DNA from 4 places in the Streptomyces sp. NPDC088706 genome. Region 1 is predicted to be linked to each of the others. Evidence: riboswitches for the same ligand, from Rfam matches in the RefSeq annotation. Region 1 holds a riboswitch; each other region holds the start of a gene.

Region 1 (5,230 bases):
CGTCCAGGCCCGGCGCGTCGAACGGGTTGCGGCGCCGCCGGTGCGGCAGCGCCAGCAGAGCGGCCTGCCGTACGTCGTCGGCGGTCACCTCCTCGCGCCCGGCCCAGGCGGCGAGGGCGGTCGCGGTACGCGCCATCACGATGTCGGCCCGCATCCCGTCGACCTCGAACGCGGCGCAGGTCGCGGCGATCTGCCGCAACACGCCGTCACCGAGGAGGACGCGGGGCAGCAGGGCACGCGCGCCGGCGATCCGCTCCCGCAGCGCCGTCTCCTCCTGCGCCCAGCGCGCGGCGAACCCCGCCGGATCGTCGTCGTACGCGAGCCGGCGCCGCACGACCTCCACCCGCTCGTCGGTGTCCCGGGAGGCGGCCACCTCGACGGTCAGTCCGAACCGGTCCAGCAACTGCGGCCGCAGCTCGCCCTCCTCCGGGTTCATCGTCCCGACCAGCAGGAACCGTGCCGCATGCCGTACGGAGACGCCCTCGCGCTCGACGTACGAGGCCCCCATGGCGGCCGCGTCCAGCAGCAGGTCCACCAGGTGGTCGTGGAGCAGGTTGACCTCGTCGACGTACAGGATCCCCCGGTGCGCGTCGGCCAGCAGCCCCGGCTCGAACGCCTTCACGCCCTCCGAGAGCGCCCGCTCGATGTCCAGCGCCCCCACGAGCCGGTCCTCGGACGCCCCGACCGGCAGCTCCACGGTCCGCGCCGGGCGCGACACACCGGCGGCCTCCGTGTGCGGCCCGTCGGGACACGCCGGATCGGGGGAGAGGGGATCACAGGAGAACCGGCACCCCGGCACGACGGAGACCTCGGGCATGAGGGCGGCCAGCGCCCGGACGGCGGTGGACTTGGCGGTCCCCTTCTCGCCCCGCACGAGCAGACCACCGACGGCGGGACTGACGGCGTTCAGCAACAGCCCGAGCCGCAGGTCGTCCTGGCCGACGATCGCGGTGAAGGGATAGGGCGTACTCACGTGGCCTCCTCGTTGACGTCAACATCATCAATGTCAAGCCCGGCGGGCCTTGACCCGGCGGACCCGGCAAACTCAAGCCCCTGGGACTCGCCCGCTTCCCTCTGCGTCTCCGGGCGAGCAAAATCAAGCCCCTCCGGCGCTTGAGGAGCGGGGTCCGGGGCAGCGCCCCGGCTCTCCGACGACGCGCCCGCCCCCAGCGGCGGCGCCCCCGGCGGCACGAACGGCAACCCCACCGGCGCGCCCCCCTCGATCAACCGCCACAACGCCTCCGTATCCGCATGCTCCTCCACCAGATCCCCCAGCCGGTCGAGCTGCTCCTCCCGCAGCACCCCGAACCGGGTGTCCGGCGCGGGAACGAACCGCCGCCCGGCGGCCTGGGCCACCTCCTCCAGGAACCGCCGCCGGAACCCGTCGCTCTCCAGCGACCCGTGCCAGTGCGTCCCCCACACCGCCCCCACCCGGCATCCGTCCAGGAACGGCTCCCCGCCCCGCACATCGGCCACCCCGTGGTGGATCTCGTACCCCTCGACCGGCTCCCCGAGCGCCGAACCCACCGGCCGCGCCAGCGTCTTGGCCCGGTCGAACCGGATGCGTACGGGAAGGAGCCCCAGCCCGTCCACCACCCCCGCCCGCGACTCCACCTCGTCCTCGATCCGCTCACCGAGCACCTGGAACCCGCCGCAGATCCCCAGCACCGGCCGGCCCTCCGCCGCCCGCCGCACCAGCGCGTCCGCCAGCCCCCGCTCCCGCAGCCAGGCCAGCGCCTTCACCGTGCCGCGCGTTCCGGGCACGATGACCAGGTCCGCGTCGGCCAGCTCGTCGGCCCGGTCCACGAACCGCACGACGACGCCCGGTTCGGCGGCCAGCGCGTCCACGTCCGTGAAGTTCGACATCAGCGGCACCGCGCAGACCGCGACCCGCAGCACGTCCTCGCCGTGCGGGGGCGCCACGACCGACTCCCGCACCGCACCCCGCAGGGAGACCCGCAGGCCGTCCTCCTCGTCGATGCCGAGCCCATGGGCGTACGGCAGCACCCCGTACGTCCGCCGCCCGGTCAGCCCGTACAGCATGTCCAGCCCCGGCTCCAGCAGCGAGACGTCACCCCGGAACTTGTTCACCAGGTAGCCCGCGACCAGCGACTGGTCCTCCGCGCTCAGCAGCGCCGTGGTCCCGAAGAACGAGGCGAAGACCCCGCCCCGGTCGATGTCCCCGACCACCAGCACGGGGAAGCGGGCCGCCCGCGCGATCCCCATGTTCACGATGTCGGTCCGGCGGAGGTTGATCTCGGCCGGCGACCCGGCCCCTTCACAGATCACCGCGTCATAGGTCGACCGCAGCTGCTTCAGGCACTCCACGACCGTCCCGAGCAGCGCCTCCTGCCGGCCCCCGTGGTAGCCCCGGGCGCTCATCTCGCCGACCGGCTTCCCCATCAGGACGACCTGGCTGGAGCGGTCGCTGCCGGGCTTGAGCAGCACCGGGTTCATCAGCGCGGTCGGCTCCACCCGGGCCGCCTGCGCCTGCATCGCCTGGGCGCGCCCGATCTCCGCGCCCTCACGGGTCACGAAGGAGTTGAGGGACATGTTCTGCGCCTTGAACGGCGCGACCTTCACGCCCCGGCGCACCAGCCAGCGGCAGATGCCCGCCGTGACGACGCTCTTGCCCGCGTCCGAGGTCGTTCCCGCGACCAGCAGCCCACCGCTCATGCCCGCTCCCCGTCCCGTTCGGCGTTCCGTGCCGGACCGTTCATGACCGTCCCCGCCTCCGTCCCGCGACCAGGTGGCCCGCGACCGTCCGGCCCACCACGCACACGCCGAGGGCCAGCGCACCCACCCGGCGCGACAGCCGCACCGCGCGTTCGATGTCCGCGCTCCGCACCTCGCGCCCGGACCGCCCGTTCAGCACCGGCCGGTGCTCGACGCGCCCCGCGTACGCCAGCGTCCCGCCGAGCCGTACGCCGAGCGCTCCCGCGAACGCGGCCTCCACCGGTCCCGCGTTCGGGCTCGGATGGCGCCCCGAGTCCGCCTTCCAGGCGCGTACGGCCTCCCGGGGCCGCCCGCCGCCCACCACGGCCAGCGCGGCCGTCAGCCGGGCACCGGGCCACCCCGCGAGATCGTCCAGGCGCGCCGAGGCCCAGCCGTAGCGGCGGTAGCGGGGCGACCTGTGACCGACCATCGCGTCGAGCGTGTTCACGGCCCGGAACCCGACGAGTCCCGGCACGCCGCCGATCGCCCCCCACACCAGCGCGCCGACGACGGCGTCCGAGGTGTTCTCGGCGACCGACTCCACGACGGCACGGGCGATCTGCGGCCCGTCCAGGCAGTGCGGATCGCGCCCGCACAGGTGCGGCAGCCGCTCCCGGGCCACCTCCAGGTCCCCGGCGGCCAGCGCGCCCCCGATGGCGCGGGCCTCCCGGCCCAGCGACGTACCCCCGACGACCGACCAGGTGGTGGCGGCGGTCAGCGCGACGGCGAGCCCGGGGCGGCCCCGTACGGCGCGGGCGGCCAGCGCGGCGGCCCCCACGGCGCCTCCGGCGCAGAGCAGGGTGTGCAGCGCGCCCCGGGCCCGGTCGTCACGCCACAGCAGCGACTCCACCCGCGCGGCGGCCCGGCCGAAACCGGCGACGGGGTGACCCCGCCGAGGGTCGCCGAGAGCCGCGTCGGCGATCAGCCCGGCGGTGGCGCCGTACGCGAAGACGCGATCGACACGCACGGGTCAGGCCGTCGTGGATCGGGAGGTTCCGGTGTGCGGGGGCAACGGATGCGGCGCTCGGCGGCCAGGCATGGCGTTAAGTCCTTAACTCAGGGTCCGCGCCCTGGTTCGACGTGACCGGCGACGAGAGTCTCCTGGCTTCCGGATCCGCAGTTCCCCCGGCCTTCCAGCCCGTGTGGTGAGGGCCGTGACATCCGGTGTGGGGGAGTGCTCCCCGGTGACAGTGGCGGGACCGCGCCGGATTCGCACCGGCTTCCTCTTCTGTCGCCGTGAATGGCTCCGGCAGTCCACCACGCTGCGAGAACAACCGTCAACTTGCTGTTGACCTGCGGGGGGCCGGTGTGCGCAGACGCACATCGGGCCGGACACACGGTGGTGTGTCCGGCCCGGGGGAGTGCGCTGGGGCGCGTCAGGCGACGATCAGATAGATCCCGTACGCGACCGCCGCCACGCAGGCCGCGAAGCAGGCGTACGCGCTGGTGCGCGCCAGCACGGCCGAACCGCCGACGGCGCCGCCGGCGGCCGGGGCCGACAGCTTGGAGAGGGCGACGATGCCCAGGGTGAAGACGCCGACCAGTGCGACGGTGACCACGAGACTGACACCGAAGACGGAGGCGAGAGCTGCCCAGTCGATTTTCATACGGATCTGTCCTTACACCGTGGCCGAGGGCCGCGCCGTGTCGTCCGGCGCTGCGGCCGGAGCCGGGATGGTGGTCATGAGGTCGGGGTGGGAGCCGATGGGCGGCGGCTGGACCGCGGCGATGGCCGTGGTGACGATGCCCTGGGGCTCGTCGCTGTCCGTGTCGTTGACGTTGGTGTGGTCGACCGGCTGGCGGCGCGAGGCCAGCCAGATGGCGAAGGAGCCACCGACCAGCAGGATCGCGGTGACGGTGATGCCCCACGGGCCCTGCTTGGTGAGGAACTCGGCACCCGCGCCGACCAGACCCGCGGCCGGGAGCGTCAGGCCCCAGGCGACGAACATCCGGGTGGCGGTGGACCAGCGGACCACCCCGCCCTTGCGGCCGAGGCCCGCGCCCATCACGGCACCCGAGCAGGACTGGGTGGTGGAGAGCGAGAAGCCGAGGTGCGAGGAGGCCAGGATGACGGTCGCCGCGCTGGTCTGGGCGGCGAAGCCCTGCGGCGGCTTCAGGTCGGTGAGGCCCTTGCCCATGGTGCGGATGATGCGCCAGCCACCGAGGTAGGTGCCGAGCGCGATGGCCACACCGGCGGAGACGATGACCCACATCGGCGGGTTGGAGCCGGGGGCCAGGACGCCGCCGGTGACCAGGGCCAGGGTGATGATGCCCATCGTCTTCTGGGCGTCGTTGGTGCCGTGGGCGAGCGAGACGAGACCGGCCGAGGCGATCTGTCCGGCCCGGTAGCCCTTGGCCGTCGACTTGAGCTGGTTCTCGTCGGTGACGTTCCGGTTGATCCGGTACGTCAGCTTCGTGGCCAGCATCGCGGCGAGACCGGCGACCAGCGGGGCGGCGATCGCGGGGAGCAGCACCTTGGTGACGACGGTGCCCCCGTTGATCGAGGACCAGCCGG
Region 2 (5,230 bases), on a different contig from region 1:
CCGACGGGGGCAGTTCGGGGAGCGAGACCGGCAACGGTGCGCGCACCGCGCGCGTACCGAAGTACTACCGGCTCAAGCGCCATCTCCTGGACATGACCGATACCTTGCCGCCCGGCACCCCGGTGCCGCCGGAGCGCACCCTGGCGGCCGAGTTCGACACCTCGCGCACCACCGTGCGCCAGGCCCTGCAGGAGCTGGTCGTCGAGGGCCGGCTCGAACGCATCCAGGGCAAGGGGACGTTCGTCGCCAAGCCGAAGGTCTCCCAGGCGCTCCAGCTGACCTCGTACACCGAGGACATGCGTGCCCAGGGGCTGGAGCCGACGTCCCAGCTGCTCGACATCGGCTATGTGACGGCGGACGACACGCTCGCCGGCCTGCTGGACATCTCGACGGGCGGCCGGGTGCTGCGCATCGAGCGGCTCCGGCTCGCCAGCGGGGAGCCGATGGCGATCGAGACCACCCACCTTTCGGCCAAGCGCTTCCCGGCGCTGCGCCGTTCGCTGGTGAAGTACACCTCGCTCTACACCGCCCTGGCCGAGGTGTACGACGTGCGCCTGGCCGAGGCCGAGGAGACCATCGAGACCTCGCTGGCCACCCCGCGCGAGGCGGGTCTGCTGGGGACGGACGTGGGGCTGCCGATGCTGATGCTCTCCCGCCACTCGATCGACGGCCAGGGCGAGCCGGTGGAGTGGGTGCGCTCCGTCTACCGGGGCGACCGGTACAAGTTCGTGGCGCGCCTGAAGCGGCCGACGGACTGAGGGGCGCAGCAGGCGGACAGGCGGTGGCCCGGGGATCTCCTTCCCCAGGCCACCGCCTGTTTCCGGTCATCCGGTGAGATCGGATCGCGTGAACCGATCCCCCGTCCGGTCCGTGTCCTTACCGCGGAACATCGGTGGAGACCTCGGCGATGCACGACCGGTATGCGGACAGGGGTTCCTCCGGTCGGCCGCAGCACCTAGATTTCGCGCACGTTACGACAGTGATCACGCGAGGGGACGGAGCGTCATGCCGGAATCGCCCACACCAGCACCACCGGTTCCAACACCACCGGGACGGCGGGCGCTGTCCCCCAGAACCATCGTCGTCTGGAGCCTGGTCGCCCTGGTCGGCGCGATCGGCTGGGCCACCCTCGCGCTCTCGCGCGGTGAGGAGGTCTCCGCCGCCTGGATGCTGGCCGCCGCCCTCGGCTCGTACGCCATCGCCTACCGCTTCTACTCCCGGTTCCTCGCGAACCGGGTCCTGAAGGCGGACAAGAACCGCGCGACCCCCGCCGAACTGCTCAACAACGGTGTCGACTTCCACCCGACCGACCGCCGGGTCCTGTTCGGCCACCACTTCGCCGCCATCGCTGGGGCGGGCCCGCTGGTCGGCCCGGTGCTCGCCGCGCAGATGGGGTACCTGCCCGGGACGATCTGGCTCGTCGTCGGCGTCATCTTCGCCGGTGCCGTCCAGGACATGGTGACGCTGTTCTTCTCCACCCGCCGCAACGGCCGTTCGCTCGGCCAGATGGCGCGCGACGAGATAGGGCCGGTCGGCGGGATCGCCGCCCTGGTCGCGGTCTTCATCATCATGATCATCCTGCTCGCGGTCCTCGCGCTGGTCATCGTGAACGCGCTCGCCCACTCGCCGTGGGGCGTCTTCTCCATCGGCATGACGATCCCGATCGCCCTCCTCATGGGTGTCTACCTGCGCATCCTGCGGCCGGGGAAGGTCAGCGAGGTCTCCCTCATCGGCGTCGCCCTGCTGCTCCTGGCGATCGTCGCGGGCGGCTGGGTCGCCGAGTCGTCGTGGGCGGACTTCTTCACCCTGGAGCCGGGCACGCTGGTCATCTGGATGATCGTCTACGGGTTCCTCGCCTCCGTGCTCCCGGTGTGGCTGCTGCTGGCCCCGCGCGACTACCTCTCCACCTTCATGAAGGTCGGCACCATCGGGCTGCTGGCCCTGGGCGTGGTCGTCGCGCTGCCGACCCTGAAGATGCCCGCGGTCACCGACTTCGCCACCAGCGGCTCGGGCCCGGTCTTCGCCGGCTCGATGTTCCCGTTCGTCTTCATCACCATCGCCTGCGGCGCGCTCTCCGGCTTCCACTCCCTGGTCTCCTCCGGCACCACGCCGAAGATGGTCCAGAAGGAGACGCAGATCCGGATGATCGGCTACGGGGCCATGCTGACCGAGTCGTTCGTGGCGATCATGGCCATGATCGCCGCCTGCATCATCGACCCGGGGCTGTACTTCGCCATCAACGCGCCGGTCGGCGTGATCGGTGACAGCGTCCAGTCGGCCTCCGAGGCCGTGGCCAACTTCGGCTTCACCATCACCCCGGACGCCCTGGCCCGGGCCGCCAAGGACGTCGAGGAGCAGAGTCTGCTCTCGCGCACCGGCGGCGCGCCGACGTTCGCGCTCGGCATGTCGGAGATCTTCTCCGCGGTGGTCGGCGGGACCGCGATGAAGGCGTTCTGGTACCACTTCGCCATCATGTTCGAGGCGCTCTTCATCCTCACCACCGTGGACGCCGGCACCCGCGTCGGGCGCTTCATGCTCCAGGACATGCTGGGCAACGCCTACAAGCCGTTCCGCGAGGTCAGCTGGAAGCCGGGCGTCTGGTTCGCCAGCGCCGTCGTGGTCGGCGGCTGGGGCTACTTCCTCTGGGTCGGTGTGCACGACCCGCTGGGCGGCATCAACCAGCTCTTCCCGCTCTTCGGCATCGCCAACCAGCTGCTGGCCGCCGTGGCGCTGGCCGTCTGCACCACCCTGCTGGTCAAGTCCGGCCGGCTGAAGTGGGCGTGGGTCACCGCGGTCCCGCTCGCCTGGGACGTGGCGGTCACCCTCACCGCGAGCTGGCAGAAGATCTTCTCGCCGGACGTGAAGGTCGGCTTCTTCGCCCAGCGCGACAAGTACCAGACGGGCATCGACGCGGGCGAGGTGCTGCCGCCCGCCAAGAACATGGACGAGATGCAGACCGTCGTCACCAACTCCACCGTCGACGGGGTGCTCTGCGCGCTCTTCGCGCTCCTCATCATCGTGGTGCTGGTGGACGCCGGCCGGGTCTGCTTCCGGGCCATCCGCGACCCCGAGAGCGTCAGACTCCACGAGACGCCGTACGTCGAGTCCGAGCTCGTGGCCCCGGCCTCGCTCATCGCCACCAAGGAGGAGAAGGCCGAACTGCTCGCCGCGGGCGTCGGCCCCGAGGGCGGCATCCGCAAGGAGGCGGCGGGAACCGGGAGCCGGACATGACCGTCGCGGACGTACGGCGGGTGGCGGGACGCGTCCGCTGGTACGTCCGGGAGCTCACCGGCGAAGCCGCGTACGACCGTTATGTGGCACACGCCCGGTCCCACGATCCGGACACCCCGGTGATGACCCGCCGCGCCTTCGAACACAGCCGCACGGACGCCCGCGAGGCGGACCCCCGCGAGGGCTTCCGCTGCTGCTGACCACCACCGGCCGATCGGGGCCGCCGCACCCCTTCCAGGGGCGCGGCGGCCCCTTTTCGCGCCCCGCGAGAGGGCCCGCGTACGCCGTCGATCGGGAAGAAGTCGGGCGAAGAAGCCAGACCGCCATACCAACATCTGTTCACGCCGACACAACATGTGGGGGCTTCCTCTTCGAGCGCCCCCCACATGTATGCTCGACCTCGCTGTCGCCGCAGGGGAATCCGGTGCGAATCCGGAACTGTCCCGCAACGGTGTGAACAGTGTGCTTTTGCACACCCGAAGTCCGAAGACCTGTCGACAGTGCGTCCGGCTCGACCGAACCGGACGCCAGACGTCCGGGCCTCGCGGATGGGCCGGTGGACGCCGTGAGCAGTGCTGCCCCGAAGGGCACCGTGCTGCCCGGCTTCCCCGCTCGCCGCCGGCCCCCAGCCGAGCGAGGGAAAGCCCAGTGACCATCGCGCCCGCCGATCCGGTTTCAGCCACCGAATCCGCCGCCTCCACCACGTCCGGCGAAGGCACGAACGACGGACCCGGGACCGCCCTGCTGCGGACCCTGACCGACCTCACCGTCGACCTGCCCGACACCGACCCCGGACGGGTCGCCGCCTCCGCGCTGCGCGGGCGCAACGCCCGCTCCGACGAGGCCGAGCTGCGTTCGCTGGCCACCGAGGCCGCCGCGGGTCTGATCTCCGAGGACCCGGCGTACTCCAGACTCGCCGCCCGGCTGCTGACCCGTACGATCGCCGACGAGGCCGCGACCCAGGGCGCGACCTCCTTCTCCGCCTCGGTCGCGGTCGGCCACCGCGAGGGCCTGATCGCCGACCGCACCGCGGCCTTCGTGGAGCTGCACGCGGGGGCGCTGGACGAGCTCGTCGAGCGGACGCTGGCCGACGGCGCCGACGACCGCTTCGGCTACTTCGGTCTCCGTACGCTGCACAGCCGCTACCTGCTGCGCCACCCGATCACCCGCCAGGTCATCGAGACCCCGCAGCACTTCATGCTGCGGGTGGCCGCCGGCCTCGCCGAGGACGAGTCGGTGCGGGCGCTGGACGAGGTCGCCGCGCTCTACGGGCTGATGAGCCGGCTGGACTACCTCCCCTCCTCCCCCACACTCTTCAACTCCGGCACCCGGCACCCGCAGATGTCCTCCTGCTATCTGCTGGACTCCCCCAAGGACGAGCTGGACTCGATCTACGACCGCTACCACCAGGTGGCGCGGCTCTCCAAGCACGCGGGCGGCATCGGTCTGTCGTACTCCCGCATCCGCGCCCGGGGTTCGCTGATCCGGGGCACCAACGGGCACTCCAACGGCATCGTGCCGTTCCTCAAGACGCTGGACGCCTCCGTGGCGGCCGTGAACCAGGGCGGCCGCCGCAAGGGCGCGGCGGCGGTCTACCTGGAGACCTGGCACGCGGACATCGAGGAGTTCCTGGAGCTCCGCGACAACACCGGTGAGGACCAGCGCCGTACGCACAACCTGAACCTGGCGCACTGGATCCCGGACGAGTTCATGCGCCGGGTCGACGCGGACACCGAGTGGTCGCTGTTCTCCCCCGCCGAGGTCCCCGAGCTGGTCGACCTGTGGGGCGACGACTTCGACGCGGCCTACCGCGCGGCCGAGGCCAAGGGGCTGGCCCGCAAGACGATGCCGGCGCGTGAGCTGTACGGCCGGATGATGCGGACCCTCGCGCAGACCGGCCAGGGCTGGATGACGTTCAAGGACGCCTCCAACCGGACCGCGAACCAGACCGCCGAGCCGGGCCGGGTCGTGCACTCCTCGAACCTGTGCACCGAGATCC
Region 3 (5,230 bases), on a different contig from region 1:
CGTCCTGGGCCCACCCGACTGTCTTCTTCATATCGCGCTTCCCTCACTCGTCGCCGCCGCCGGTCGGCGGCCGGGTATTGGCAAGAAGAACGGCCTGTGACGCTCGGTGGTTCCGGCTCGCCTACGCCATTCGGTTACATCTGGGTCACCATGCCCGCACGAATTGACCGGAAGTCAGCGAAGGGGCGAAGAACGGCGGAACAGGGTGCGGTGAGGGGATGAGCGCCGCCTGCCCGGGGCCGGATCTTGCCAGGATGCCGATCCGGTCCCGGGCAGTGATGCAGGAGCGCCCGCTCCGCGCCCCTGTGCTGACCATTCGGCACCGGGGGCCGGTCCGGATTGGTCCGGGGGGCGCTCCGCGTCCTCTGTCACCCGTTCGGGTCGATGGCAGTTCCCGCCGTCGCCCCGACGGCCGCGCGCCGCACGTGGTCAGACGCGCAGGTGCGCGTAGTCGGGGAGTTCGATCGCATCCGCGGGAGGTGTGAACAGCTTGCCGGTCATCTGTCGTACGGGACCGGTGGTCGCCAGCCGGAGGGCGCCGTGCAGTGCGGCGATGCCGGCCCGGGTACGGGGGTTGGCCAGTCGTGGTGCTCCCGGAGGGAGGGCCTGCGCCTTGGCCACGTAGGGGCGCATGATCCGCTCGTACCCGGCGAACGCGTCACGGTGGTGGACGTGTGCGGCGAGCTCTCCGGCGAGCACGTAGGCGCCGGTGAGGGCAAGGCTGGTCCCCATGCCGCTGATGGGCGAAGCGCAGTACGCCGCGTCACCGAGCAGGGCCGCGCGTCCCCGCGACCACGTGGCGGAGTGGACCTGGCCGACATGCTCGAAGTAGAAGTCGCGGGTCCGGCGCAGCTCCTCGACGACGCGGGGAGCGAGCCATCCGGCGTCGGCGAACACATGGGCCAGCAGGTCTCGCTGGGACGCGTCGTCGAGGTCCTCGTAGCCGCGGGGAGGGCTGAGGAAGGACAGCGTCGCGCGGATCGTGCCGTGGCGGTCGGGGCGCAGGTTCACGGCTCGCCCACCGGGGGCCGAGTACCAGCGCCACCAGTCCGTGTCCTCGGTCTCGCGGGGGATGGTGAAGTAGGCCGTGTAGAGCCCCTTGGAGGTGATCTTCGCGGCGTCGCCCACGATGAGCGGCCGGGTCGACGAACGCATGCCGTCGGCGGCGATGACGAGGTCGAAGTCCTCTCGGCCGCCGCCGGCGAAGGTCACCTCTACGCGGTCGCCGTCGTCGCGCAGCCCTGCGATGGAATCGCCGAAGCGGTATTCCGCGTCCTCTCGGGTGTGTTCGACCAGGAGGCGGGCGAGATCGCCGCGCAGGATCTCCAGTTGCGCGGTCCAGCCGTCGCTGTCCGCGGTCCCGGCGGGGAACTGGGCGCGTGTCCTGCCGTCCGCTCCGACGAAGCACGTGCCCAGCTCGCCGGTGTCGGCCGCGGCGATGGCGCTCTCGATCCCCATCATGCGGGTGACTTCGCGTCCCGCGCCCCGCACGTCGATGTTCTGCCCGGCGGTCCGCACCGCTCCCGCGCGCTCCACGACGACCGGCTGCCAGCCGTAACGGGCGAGCCAGTACGCCAGGGCGGGACCGGCAATGCTGGCGCCGCTGATGAGCACACGTTTCGGGCCGTTCTCCACAGGTGTCTCTCCTTGATCCGATGGTTGCGACAGACGCCATGAGACGCCGGGATCTCCCCGCCCTCGGACCGGCGCGGGGGTCAGCGGCCCTGAGCGCCCGTGGCCTCCTGCGCGTCCTCGACCGCTCCCGGAGCGCGTCCCGCAGGGGGCCCCACCGGCGTACGGGGTGCAGGACCACGTTCCGCCCGAAGAGCGTCTGTCCGTGCCGATCGCCCCTGCGCCATCTCGACGAACCACCAGGTCCCCGCCAGTACGAACGCCCACGGCAGCGTGTTGGTCACAGCCGCCGCCCAGGGCATCCCTCCGTGCACTCGCTCCAAGCCTGTCATCACGGCCCAGGCGGTCAGCAGTACGTACGTCACCCTCAGCCGCCGATGCTTGAACATACGCCTCCGGCTACCCAGGGCGATGCCGATCACGCCACGAAACGCCTACCGGCAGCGCCGGACCCCGGCACCGACCCGAGGTGGACCGGTCAGGGTCCGCAGCCCGTAACGGCCAGCAGACCCGCCTCCTGAGCCCGCAGCACGGCGCTGAGCCGGTCCGCCGCACCCAGTTTCCGGTAGACGGCGTGCAGGTGCTTGTGCACGGTACGCGGCGAGATGCCCAGGCGCCGGGCCAGGGAGTCGGCGGACAGGCCGGTGGCGAGCAGGTGCAGGACGTTCAGCTCACAAGCGGTCAGCGGCACCGTCAGGGACCGGTTGGCCCGCCGCCGGCGGTCCGTGCCCGAACCATCCCGCAGGGCGGCCAGGAGGGAGCGGTGGGCCGCCGCCGCCCTGAGCAACGGCTGCACCCGTGCGGCGTAGCGCAGGTCGTGCGGAGAGAAGTCCCGGCCCGACCGGTGCACCAGGAACCCGCTGACGTACGGGCCCGGCCCCGGGAACGGGATGCCGAGCATGTGCCGTGTGCCGAACGCCCGGCGCAGGGCGTCGGCCGCCGCGCTGTGCTGCCAGACCCGTGCCCCCGTGATACGGGCGGCGCTCTGCGGCGCCCAGTCGTCGCCGGACCCGTACCGGCCGGCGAAGGGGTACCCCTCGCGGATATGGCGCTGGACCACTTCGCCGGGACGGCGCTCCTGCTGCCCGGGCCGGGGCGTCCAGAGGGCGACCGTGCCCCGCTCACGCGTCCAGGGCTCCTCCTTGGACACGACCAGTGCTCCGTCGAGCGCCGTGAGCAGTTCCTCGGTGAGCAACGGCCAGATGTGGTCGGGGTCCTGGGTGTCCATCACCCCGACGGCCAGATCCAGCATCCGTGCGTGCCGATCCCGCATGACAGCTTCTCCCGAAAGCGCCCGTGGACAGTGCCTGTCCACGGTAACCCGGTGCTGTCCATACGTATTTCTCCCCATGGCCGGGCAGCCCGGTCCGCGCCACCATCGGTCCACGGCGTCGTGTCGCCGTCGCGGTGCCGCGGTACGCGCCGGTGCGCCCGTCGCCGCCGGCTGTCCCGGCGTCGTCGCGCCCACCGCGACGGCCGTCGAGCACCACCGGGTGCGACGCACTGCTTCACCGTGCTCAACGGGGTCGAGCACGGCGAGCAGGAGCCGGCGGTCCGCTCGCGTACCTGCTTCACGGGGCAGGACGCGGGCGACCGGGCCGGCGTCCCTCCCGCGTCTCACATCACCGTCCGAAGGGTGAACAACGGTGTGCGCCCGGCGGTCGCCCCCCTAGGCTGACCGGGCAGCTGGTTCGCCCTGTCCGCCAGGCGGGGTGTCGTAAGAGGGAACCCGGTGGGAATCCGGGACTGCCCCGCAGCGGTGAGTGGGAACGACCGCCGTCATACGCACTGGGCCCGGCCGGGTCTGGGAAGCGACGGCCAGTAGGTGTCTACCCCGGCAGGCGTGCCCGCGAGTCCGAAGACCTGCCCGTTGCCCGCACGCGACCGTTCGCGTGCGGAGTTCCCGGTGACCTCGTGGGCGGGTCGGCGTACCTTCGGGTGGACGGACACGGTCGACGTGTCGCGTCTGCGCCCGATGTGTCACCCCTTCGCGTCCGCGTCCCGACCCGGGATCAGCTGGAGACACGCTCGCGAAGGAGAGTCACGTGACAGCGAAGCCCGCAGCCGCGGCAGCACGGGCCACCGTGTACGGCTACCCCCGCCAGGGGCGCAACCGTGAACTGAAGAAGGCCGTCGAGGGCTACTGGAAGGGCCGCGTCGACGCGGACACCCTCCGCCGGACCGCCGCCGACCTGCGCCGGGGAACCTGGCAGCAGCTCGCCGAGGCCCAAGTCCACGAGGTGCCGACCGGTGATTTCTCGTACTACGACCACGTCCTGGACACCAGTGTCATGGTCGGTGCTGTCCCCGAACGGCACCGCGAGGCGGTCCGTACCGACGCTCTCGACAGCTACTTCGCCATGGCCCGGGGTACGCAGGACGTCGCGCCGCTGGAGATGACCAAGTGGTTCGACACCAACTACCACTACCTGGTGCCCGAGCTGGGCCCGGACACGCAGTTCACCGCCGACTCCACCAAGCAGGTCGCCGAACTCGCGGAAGCCCTCGCGCAGGGCCACGCCCCGCGCCCGGTCCTCGTCGGTCCCGTCACCTACCTCCTGCTCGCCAAGGCGGCCCCCGGAGTGGCCGCCGGCTTCGAGCCGCTGACCCTGCTGGACCGGCTGCTGCCGGTGTACGCCGAGGTCCTCGCCGACCTCCGGGCCGCGGGCGCCGCCTGGGTACAGCTGGACGAGCCCGCCCTCGTCCAGGACCGTACCCCGGCCGAGCTGAACGCCGCCGCCCGCGCCTACCGCGAGCTCGGCGGCCTCACCGACCGCTCCAAGCTGCTGGTCGCCTCCTACTTCGGGCGGCTCGGCGAGGCACTGCCGGTGCTCGCCAAGTCGCCGGTCGAAGGTCTGGCGCTGGACTTCACCGAGTCCGGCGCGGGCAACCTCGCCGACCTCGCGGCTGCGGGCGGACTGCCCGGCAAGCGGCTGGTCGCGGGCGTCGTCAACGGCCGCAACGTCTGGATCAACGACTACGAGAAGTCCCTCGCCACCCTCGGCACGCTCCTCGGCCTCGCCGACCACGTCGACGTCTCCGCCTCGTCCTCCCTGTTGCACGTCCCGCTGGACGCCCGGGCCGAGCAGGACATCGACCCGCAGATCGCGCGCTGGCTCGCCTTCGCCCGGCAGAAGACCGAGGAGATCGTCGTCCTGGCGCGCGGCCTGTCCGCCGGCACCGACGCGATCACCGCCGAACTGGCCGCCAACCGGGCCGACCTGGCCTCCCGCGCCGACGCCGTCATCACCCGCGACCCGGCCGTCCGGGCCCGTACGGCGGCGATCACCGACGCCGACGGCCGCCGCTCCCAGCCGTACGCCGGACGCGCCGCCGCCCAGCGCGCCCACCTCGGGCTGCCGCTGCTGCCGACCACCACGATCGGCTCGTTCCCGCAGACCACCGAACTGCGCACCGCGCGTGCGGACCTGCGGGCCGGACGGATCGACGAGGCCGGGTACGAGGAGCGCATCAAGGACGAGATCCGCGAGGTCCTGTCCTTCCAGGAGGAGGCCGGACTCGACGTCCTGGTCCATGGTGAGCCCGAACGCAACGACATGGTGCAGTACTTCGCCGAGCAGCTCACCGGCTACCTCGC
Region 4 (5,230 bases), on a different contig from region 1:
CCGTCCTCGCCGCCCGGGAGGCGGTGGCCGACGCCGGACTCGACCCCGCCCACTGGGACGGCGCCCGCGTCGCCGTCGTCGTCGGCACCAGCAGCGGGGGATCCGCCGGACTCACCGAACAGGCCGTCGCCCTGGAGCGGCGGGGCCCCGAGGCCACCTCGCCCTCGGGCATCCTGCTCACCATCCCGAGCATGCCCGCGGCCGAGATCGCCATCCAGATGAAGGCCACGGGCCCCAGCCTGGCACCGTGCACCGCCTGCTCCTCCGGGGTGACCGCGCTCTCCGTGGCCCGCGACATGCTGGCGCTGGGCCGGTGCGACATCGCGATCGCCGGCGCCACCGAGTCGATCGTCTTCCCGGTCGCCATGACCGGTTTCGCCCGCTCCGGTGCGGCGGCGCCGCGGGACGGGGACCCCGCCCGCCGGTGCCGCCCCTTCGCCATCGACCGGGCCGGACTCGTCATGGGCGAAGGCGCCGCGATCATGGTCCTGGAGCGGGCGGAGGACGCCCGCGCCCGAGGAGCGGCCCCCCGGGCGCTGCTGGCCGGCACCGGCGCCACGACCGACGCCCACCACCCCACCAGCCCGCACCCCTCCGGGCAGATCGCGCGGGCGGCCGTCGACGCGGCGCTGGCCGACGCGGGCTGGCGGGCCGAGGACGTCGACCACGTCAACGCGCACGGCACCTCGACACCCCAGGGCGACGCGACCGAAGCCGCCCTCATCGGCCGGGCCTACCCGCACCGGCCGCCCGTCACCGCCCCCAAGGGCGTACTGGGCCACTGCATGGGGGCGGCCGGTGCCATCGAGGCGGGGCTGACCGTCCTGACGCTCCAGCACGGCATCGTCCCGCCGATCGCCAACCTGGACGCCCCCGACCCCACGTTCGCCATCGACTGCGTCACCAAGGCCCCGCGTGCGCTGCCCGTACGACGGGCCGTCAGCCACTCCTTCGGGTTCGGCGGGCAGAACGCGGTGATCGCGCTCCAGGCCCCGTAAGGGAGTCCGCCGGCTTCACGGCAGCGAGCCGGGCCGGTGCGGCGGGACGATCCCGCGCCGCACCGGCCCGCCGGGGGAGTGGTCCGCGCACCGGCTCTGAGCTGCGCGAAGACCCGTGATAGCTTGCCGGGGCCAGTCGAACCCCAGCGACGGGGTCAGGGAATCCGGTGCGAGACCGGAACTGACGCGCAGCGGTGAGGGGGACGGGCGGGGCCACGGCCACTGGAGCACACACGTGCTCCGGGAAGGCGTCCCGCCCGGACGAACCCGAGTCCGAAGACCTGCTGGCACCCGCGCCCCGCACCGGGGCTCGGGCACCGTACGACGGGCTCCGCGGCTGGGCCCAGAGACACCGAGGTCCTCCGTGCTGTCCAAGGCCACCCCTGCCCCGATACGCACCGCCGTCCTGTTCGCGGCCGGCGTCGTCCTGCTCACCGCCTGCGGCGGCGGGACCACCAACTCCTCCGCCGACGGCGGCGCCAAGGCCGACGGCTTCCCGCTCACCCTCAAGAACTGCGGGCGCACCGTCACGGTGAAGGCGCCGCCCCGGCGGGCCGTCTCGGTCGACCAGGGATCGACGGAGATCCTCCTCTCGCTCGGCCTCGCCGACCGGCTCGCGGCCACCGCGACCTGGAGCGACCCGGTCATGAAGGGCCTGGAGAAGGCCAACAAGGGCGTCGAGCGCATCTCCGACAACCGGCCCTCCTCGGAGAAGGTCCTCGACAAGGAGCCCGACTTCCTCAGCGCCTCCTTCGCCTCCACCCTCGCCAAGGGCGGTGTCGCCCCCCGCGAACAGTTCGAGAAGCTGGGTGTCCCCACCTACATCTCGCCCGCCGACTGCGTCGGCAAGGACAACGGTGGCGGCGGTGACGGAGCCCGTACCGCACCCCTCACCATGGACAGCGTCTACACCGAAGTCCGTGAGCTGTCCGAGGTGTTCGGCGTCCCCGAGCGCGGCGACGCCCTGGTGAGGAAGCTCCAGGCGCGGGTGGCCAAGGCCACCGACGGCGTCGAGGCCTCGAAGGCCTCCCTCCTCTACTGGTTCTCCGACTCCAAGGCCCCCTACCTCGCGGGCTGCTGCGGTGCCCCCGGTGTCATCACCCGGGAGCTCGGCGCGAAGAACGTCTTCGACGACACCCACGACGAATGGCCCCAGATCAGCTGGGAGACCGTCGCCGACCGCAACCCCGACGTCCTGGTCATCGGCGATCTGAGCCGCACGATGCAGACGGCCGAGAGCGCCGAGAAGAAGATCGAGTTCCTGGAGTCCAACCCGGTCACCAGGACCATGGACGCCGTCAGGAACCGGCGGTACGTGCTGCTCAGCGGACAGGCGATGAACCCCACCATCCGGACGGTCGAGGGCCTGGAGCGTGTCGCCGCCGGGCTGCGCGACTTCGGGCTCGCGGGGTGAGCGGCGGCAGCCTGACGGTGGAGCGGCCCGCCGAGGTACGACGGGTGGGCGCGTCGGCCCGGGCGCTGCTCTGGACCGGCGGGCTCCTGCTCCTGCTGTTCTCCGTCGCCGTCGCCGTCACGATCGGGCCCGCCCGGATCTCCGTCCCCGACGTCTGGTCCGCCGTCGCCTCCCATCTGGGCTTCGGCGCCTCGGAGCTGAGCCCGATCCGGGACGGCATCATCTGGAACCTGCGCATGCCGCGCACCCTGCTCGCCGCCGTGTGCGGCGCCGGGCTCGCGGTGTGCGGCACGGTGATGCAGTCCCTGCTGCGCAACCCGCTCGCCGACCCGTTCGTCCTCGGCGTCTCCTCCGGGGCCTCCACCGGGGCAGTCGTGGTGGTCGTCCTCGGTGTCGGCGGCGGAGCGGTGTCGCTGTCGGCCGGGGCCTTCGTCGGCGCCATCTGCTCGTTCGCCCTGGTCCTGCTGCTCAGCCACACACTCGGCTCCACCACCGACCGGGTGGTGCTCTCCGGTGTCGCCGCGATGCAGCTCTTCTCCGCCCTGACCTCCTTCGTCGTGATGACCTCCGCCGACGCCGAGCAGACCCGCGGGGTGCTCTTCTGGCTGCTCGGCTCGCTCAGCGGGGTCGGCTGGAGCGAGGTGGCCCTGTGCGCCGCCGTCCTCGCCGTCTGCCTGGCCGTGTGCCTGGCCCACGCCCGTACGCTCGACGCCTTCGCCTTCGGGCAGGACGCCGCCGCCGCGCTCGGCGTCGACGTCGCCCGCACCCGGATCGTGCTGCTGTGCACCACCGCCCTGCTGACCGCGGCCCTCGTCAGCTCGGCCGGGGCGATCGGCTTCGTCGGCCTGGTCCTGCCGCACGTGGCCCGTGCCCTGACCGGCTCCGGGCACCGGCGTCTGCTGCCGGTCACCGCACTCGCCGGGGCGGTCTTCCTGGTGTGGGTCGACACCCTGGCCCGTACGGTCCTGGACCCGCAGGAGGTGCCGGTCGGCGTGGTCACCGCGCTGATCGGCGTCCCCGCGTTCGTCCTCGTCCTGTACCGCACCCGGAGCACGCCATGAACAATTCCGAGGGGCTGCGCGCCGACCGGGTCGGCCGGGAGGCCGGCGGCCGGCTCATCCTCGACGGGGTGGACATAGCCCCGCCGCCCGGCGCCACCGTCGGCCTGCTCGGCCCCAACGGCTCCGGCAAGTCCACCCTGCTGCGGATCCTCGCGGGCCTTCTCGCCCCGGACACCGGCACCGTCATCCTGGACGGCGACCCCCTCGCCGGCCTCGGCCGCCGCACCGTGGCCCGCCGGATCGCCGTGGTCGACCAGCACGCCGGCACCCAGGTCGACCTCAGCGTCCTGGACGTCGTACGCCTCGGCCGCATCCCGCACCGCCGCGCCTGGTCCGCCCCCGACCGCGGCGACGAGGAAGCCGTCACCGACGCCCTGCGGCGCACCGGCCTCACCGACCGGGCCGCCCAGTCCTGGCACACCCTGTCCGGCGGCGAACGCCAGCGGGTCCAGATCGCCCGCGCGCTGGCCCAGCGGCCCCGCGAACTCCTGCTGGACGAGCCGACCAACCACCTGGACATCCAGCACCAGCTGGAACTGCTCGCCCTGGTCGCCGAGTTGCCCCTCACCAGCGTCATCGCCCTGCACGACCTCAACCTCACCGCGATGTTCTGCGACCGGATCACCGTGATGAAGGCGGGCCGGGTGATCGCCGGCGGCACCCCGGCCGAGGTCATCACCGAGGAGCTCATCGAGGACGTCTACGGGGTCCGGGCGGTCGTCACCCCGGACGGGCCTCAGGGACGTCCCTCGGTACGGTTCCTGCCGCGCCGCTGACGGCGCCGGGCCGTCACCCAGCGGGCGGCGGGCTCCGGACAGCCCTCCGGGCGGACCCGTTGCGCGAGTCCGCCCGGAGGCCGAGGACATGGGAGCCGCCTTCCGGCCGCCGAAGGGGGTGTGCCGTCAGCGGCGGCGCCCCTTGCCGAATTCGCCACCGGTGTCCTTGCCGGTGTCCATGTCCTTGCCCTCCCCGTAGTCGATCTTCTCCTTGCGGACCTCCGCGGAGACTTCCTTCTGCTCGGTGACCTTGTTGGTCTCCATACGGACCCGCTCCACCGGGACGGCCTCCTTGCGGACGGTGGCGCGCTCCGCGTGCAGGGTGACCTCCACGTCCTGCTCACCGAAGTCCGTGGTCCCGGTCACCTTCTCACCGGGCCGCAGCGGCTCGCGGACCACCCGCACCTCCTCGTGGGAGACGGGCACGGACCGGGTGACCTCCTCGGTCACCACGTACTTGTGCAGCCTCGCCCGGCCGCTCTCGTACTCCTCCGTACCGACGTGCAGCTGCTCCTCGGAGCGGATCATCTCCTCCTTGCCGCTCATGTCGGCGCCGCGGGACGTACCCGCTCCGGCACCCGCCAGCGGGCGGGACGTGGCGGAGGTGTCCGTGTCACGGTGCTTGCCGGTGCCGGTCATATCGGCTCCGGTGGTGCCCGCGGCCTGGGCGCTCGTGGTGGTCCTGCCGGTCGCCTTGGCGTTCGGCGGCGTGCCCGTGCCACGGGCCCCGCCCGCCCCTGCCGCGCCCATGGCGCCGGTACCGGCGACGGTCCGGGCGTCCGCACCGGTGCCGGTGCCCTTGGTGTCACCGAGGTTGCCGGTCTTCCTGGTCAGGCCGTAGTGGCGGTAGAGCTCCTCCTCCTCGGCGACGGAGAGGTGCGCGTCGGCGTCCACCCGGGGCGCTTCCTTGACCGTGTCCTTGGAATGCGCGACGTGCAGGTCGGAGCCCACCCGACGGGCTCCGGCGAGCGGTACGAAGCT

What was found. A riboswitch is a leader RNA that binds a small molecule or an ion and turns the genes downstream of it on or off. The one in region 1 is predicted to bind cobalamin.
Region 2: it holds a riboswitch for cobalamin, as region 1 does, so the genes downstream of both, ACIQAK_RS07775 (ribonucleoside-diphosphate reductase subunit alpha) here and ACIQAK_RS00290 (cobalamin biosynthesis protein) in region 1, are expected to answer to the same signal.
Region 3: it holds a riboswitch for cobalamin, as region 1 does, so the genes downstream of both, metE (5-methyltetrahydropteroyltriglutamate--homocysteine S-methyltransferase) here and ACIQAK_RS00290 (cobalamin biosynthesis protein) in region 1, are expected to answer to the same signal.
Region 4: it holds a riboswitch for cobalamin, as region 1 does, so the genes downstream of both, ACIQAK_RS17740 (ABC transporter substrate-binding protein) here and ACIQAK_RS00290 (cobalamin biosynthesis protein) in region 1, are expected to answer to the same signal.

Annotation. Positions count from the first base shown of each region.
Region 1 covers NZ_JBIVLW010000001.1:52,065-57,294, reverse strand. Annotated here, with positions in the region: gene ACIQAK_RS00300 (putative cobaltochelatase) at 1-973, opposite strand, end outside; gene ACIQAK_RS00295 (cobyric acid synthase) at 970-2,676, opposite strand; gene ACIQAK_RS00290 (cobalamin biosynthesis protein) at 2,717-3,682, opposite strand; cobalamin riboswitch at 3,789-3,990, opposite strand; gene ACIQAK_RS00285 (hypothetical protein) at 4,092-4,322, opposite strand; gene ACIQAK_RS00280 (inorganic phosphate transporter) at 4,335-5,230, opposite strand, start outside.
Region 2 covers NZ_JBIVLW010000002.1:476,884-482,113, reverse strand. Annotated here, with positions in the region: gene ACIQAK_RS07790 (GntR family transcriptional regulator) at 1-758, shown strand, start outside; gene ACIQAK_RS07785 (carbon starvation CstA family protein) at 1,006-3,231, shown strand; gene ACIQAK_RS07780 (YbdD/YjiX family protein) at 3,228-3,431, shown strand; cobalamin riboswitch at 3,610-3,745, shown strand; gene ACIQAK_RS07775 (ribonucleoside-diphosphate reductase subunit alpha) at 3,880-5,230, shown strand, end outside.
Region 3 covers NZ_JBIVLW010000028.1:27,403-32,632, forward strand. Annotated here, with positions in the region: gene ACIQAK_RS32320 (hypothetical protein) at 1-31, opposite strand, end outside; gene ACIQAK_RS32325 (FAD-dependent monooxygenase) at 430-1,635, opposite strand; gene ACIQAK_RS32330 (LuxR C-terminal-related transcriptional regulator) at 2,111-2,905, opposite strand; cobalamin riboswitch at 3,303-3,518, shown strand; gene metE (5-methyltetrahydropteroyltriglutamate--homocysteine S-methyltransferase) at 3,678-5,230, shown strand, end outside.
Region 4 covers NZ_JBIVLW010000006.1:240,365-245,594, reverse strand. Annotated here, with positions in the region: gene ACIQAK_RS17745 (beta-ketoacyl-[acyl-carrier-protein] synthase family protein) at 1-998, shown strand, start outside; cobalamin riboswitch at 1,115-1,302, shown strand; gene ACIQAK_RS17740 (ABC transporter substrate-binding protein) at 1,363-2,412, shown strand; gene ACIQAK_RS17735 (iron chelate uptake ABC transporter family permease subunit) at 2,424-3,473, shown strand; gene ACIQAK_RS17730 (ABC transporter ATP-binding protein) at 3,470-4,249, shown strand; gene ACIQAK_RS17725 (PRC and DUF2382 domain-containing protein) at 4,376-5,230, opposite strand, start outside.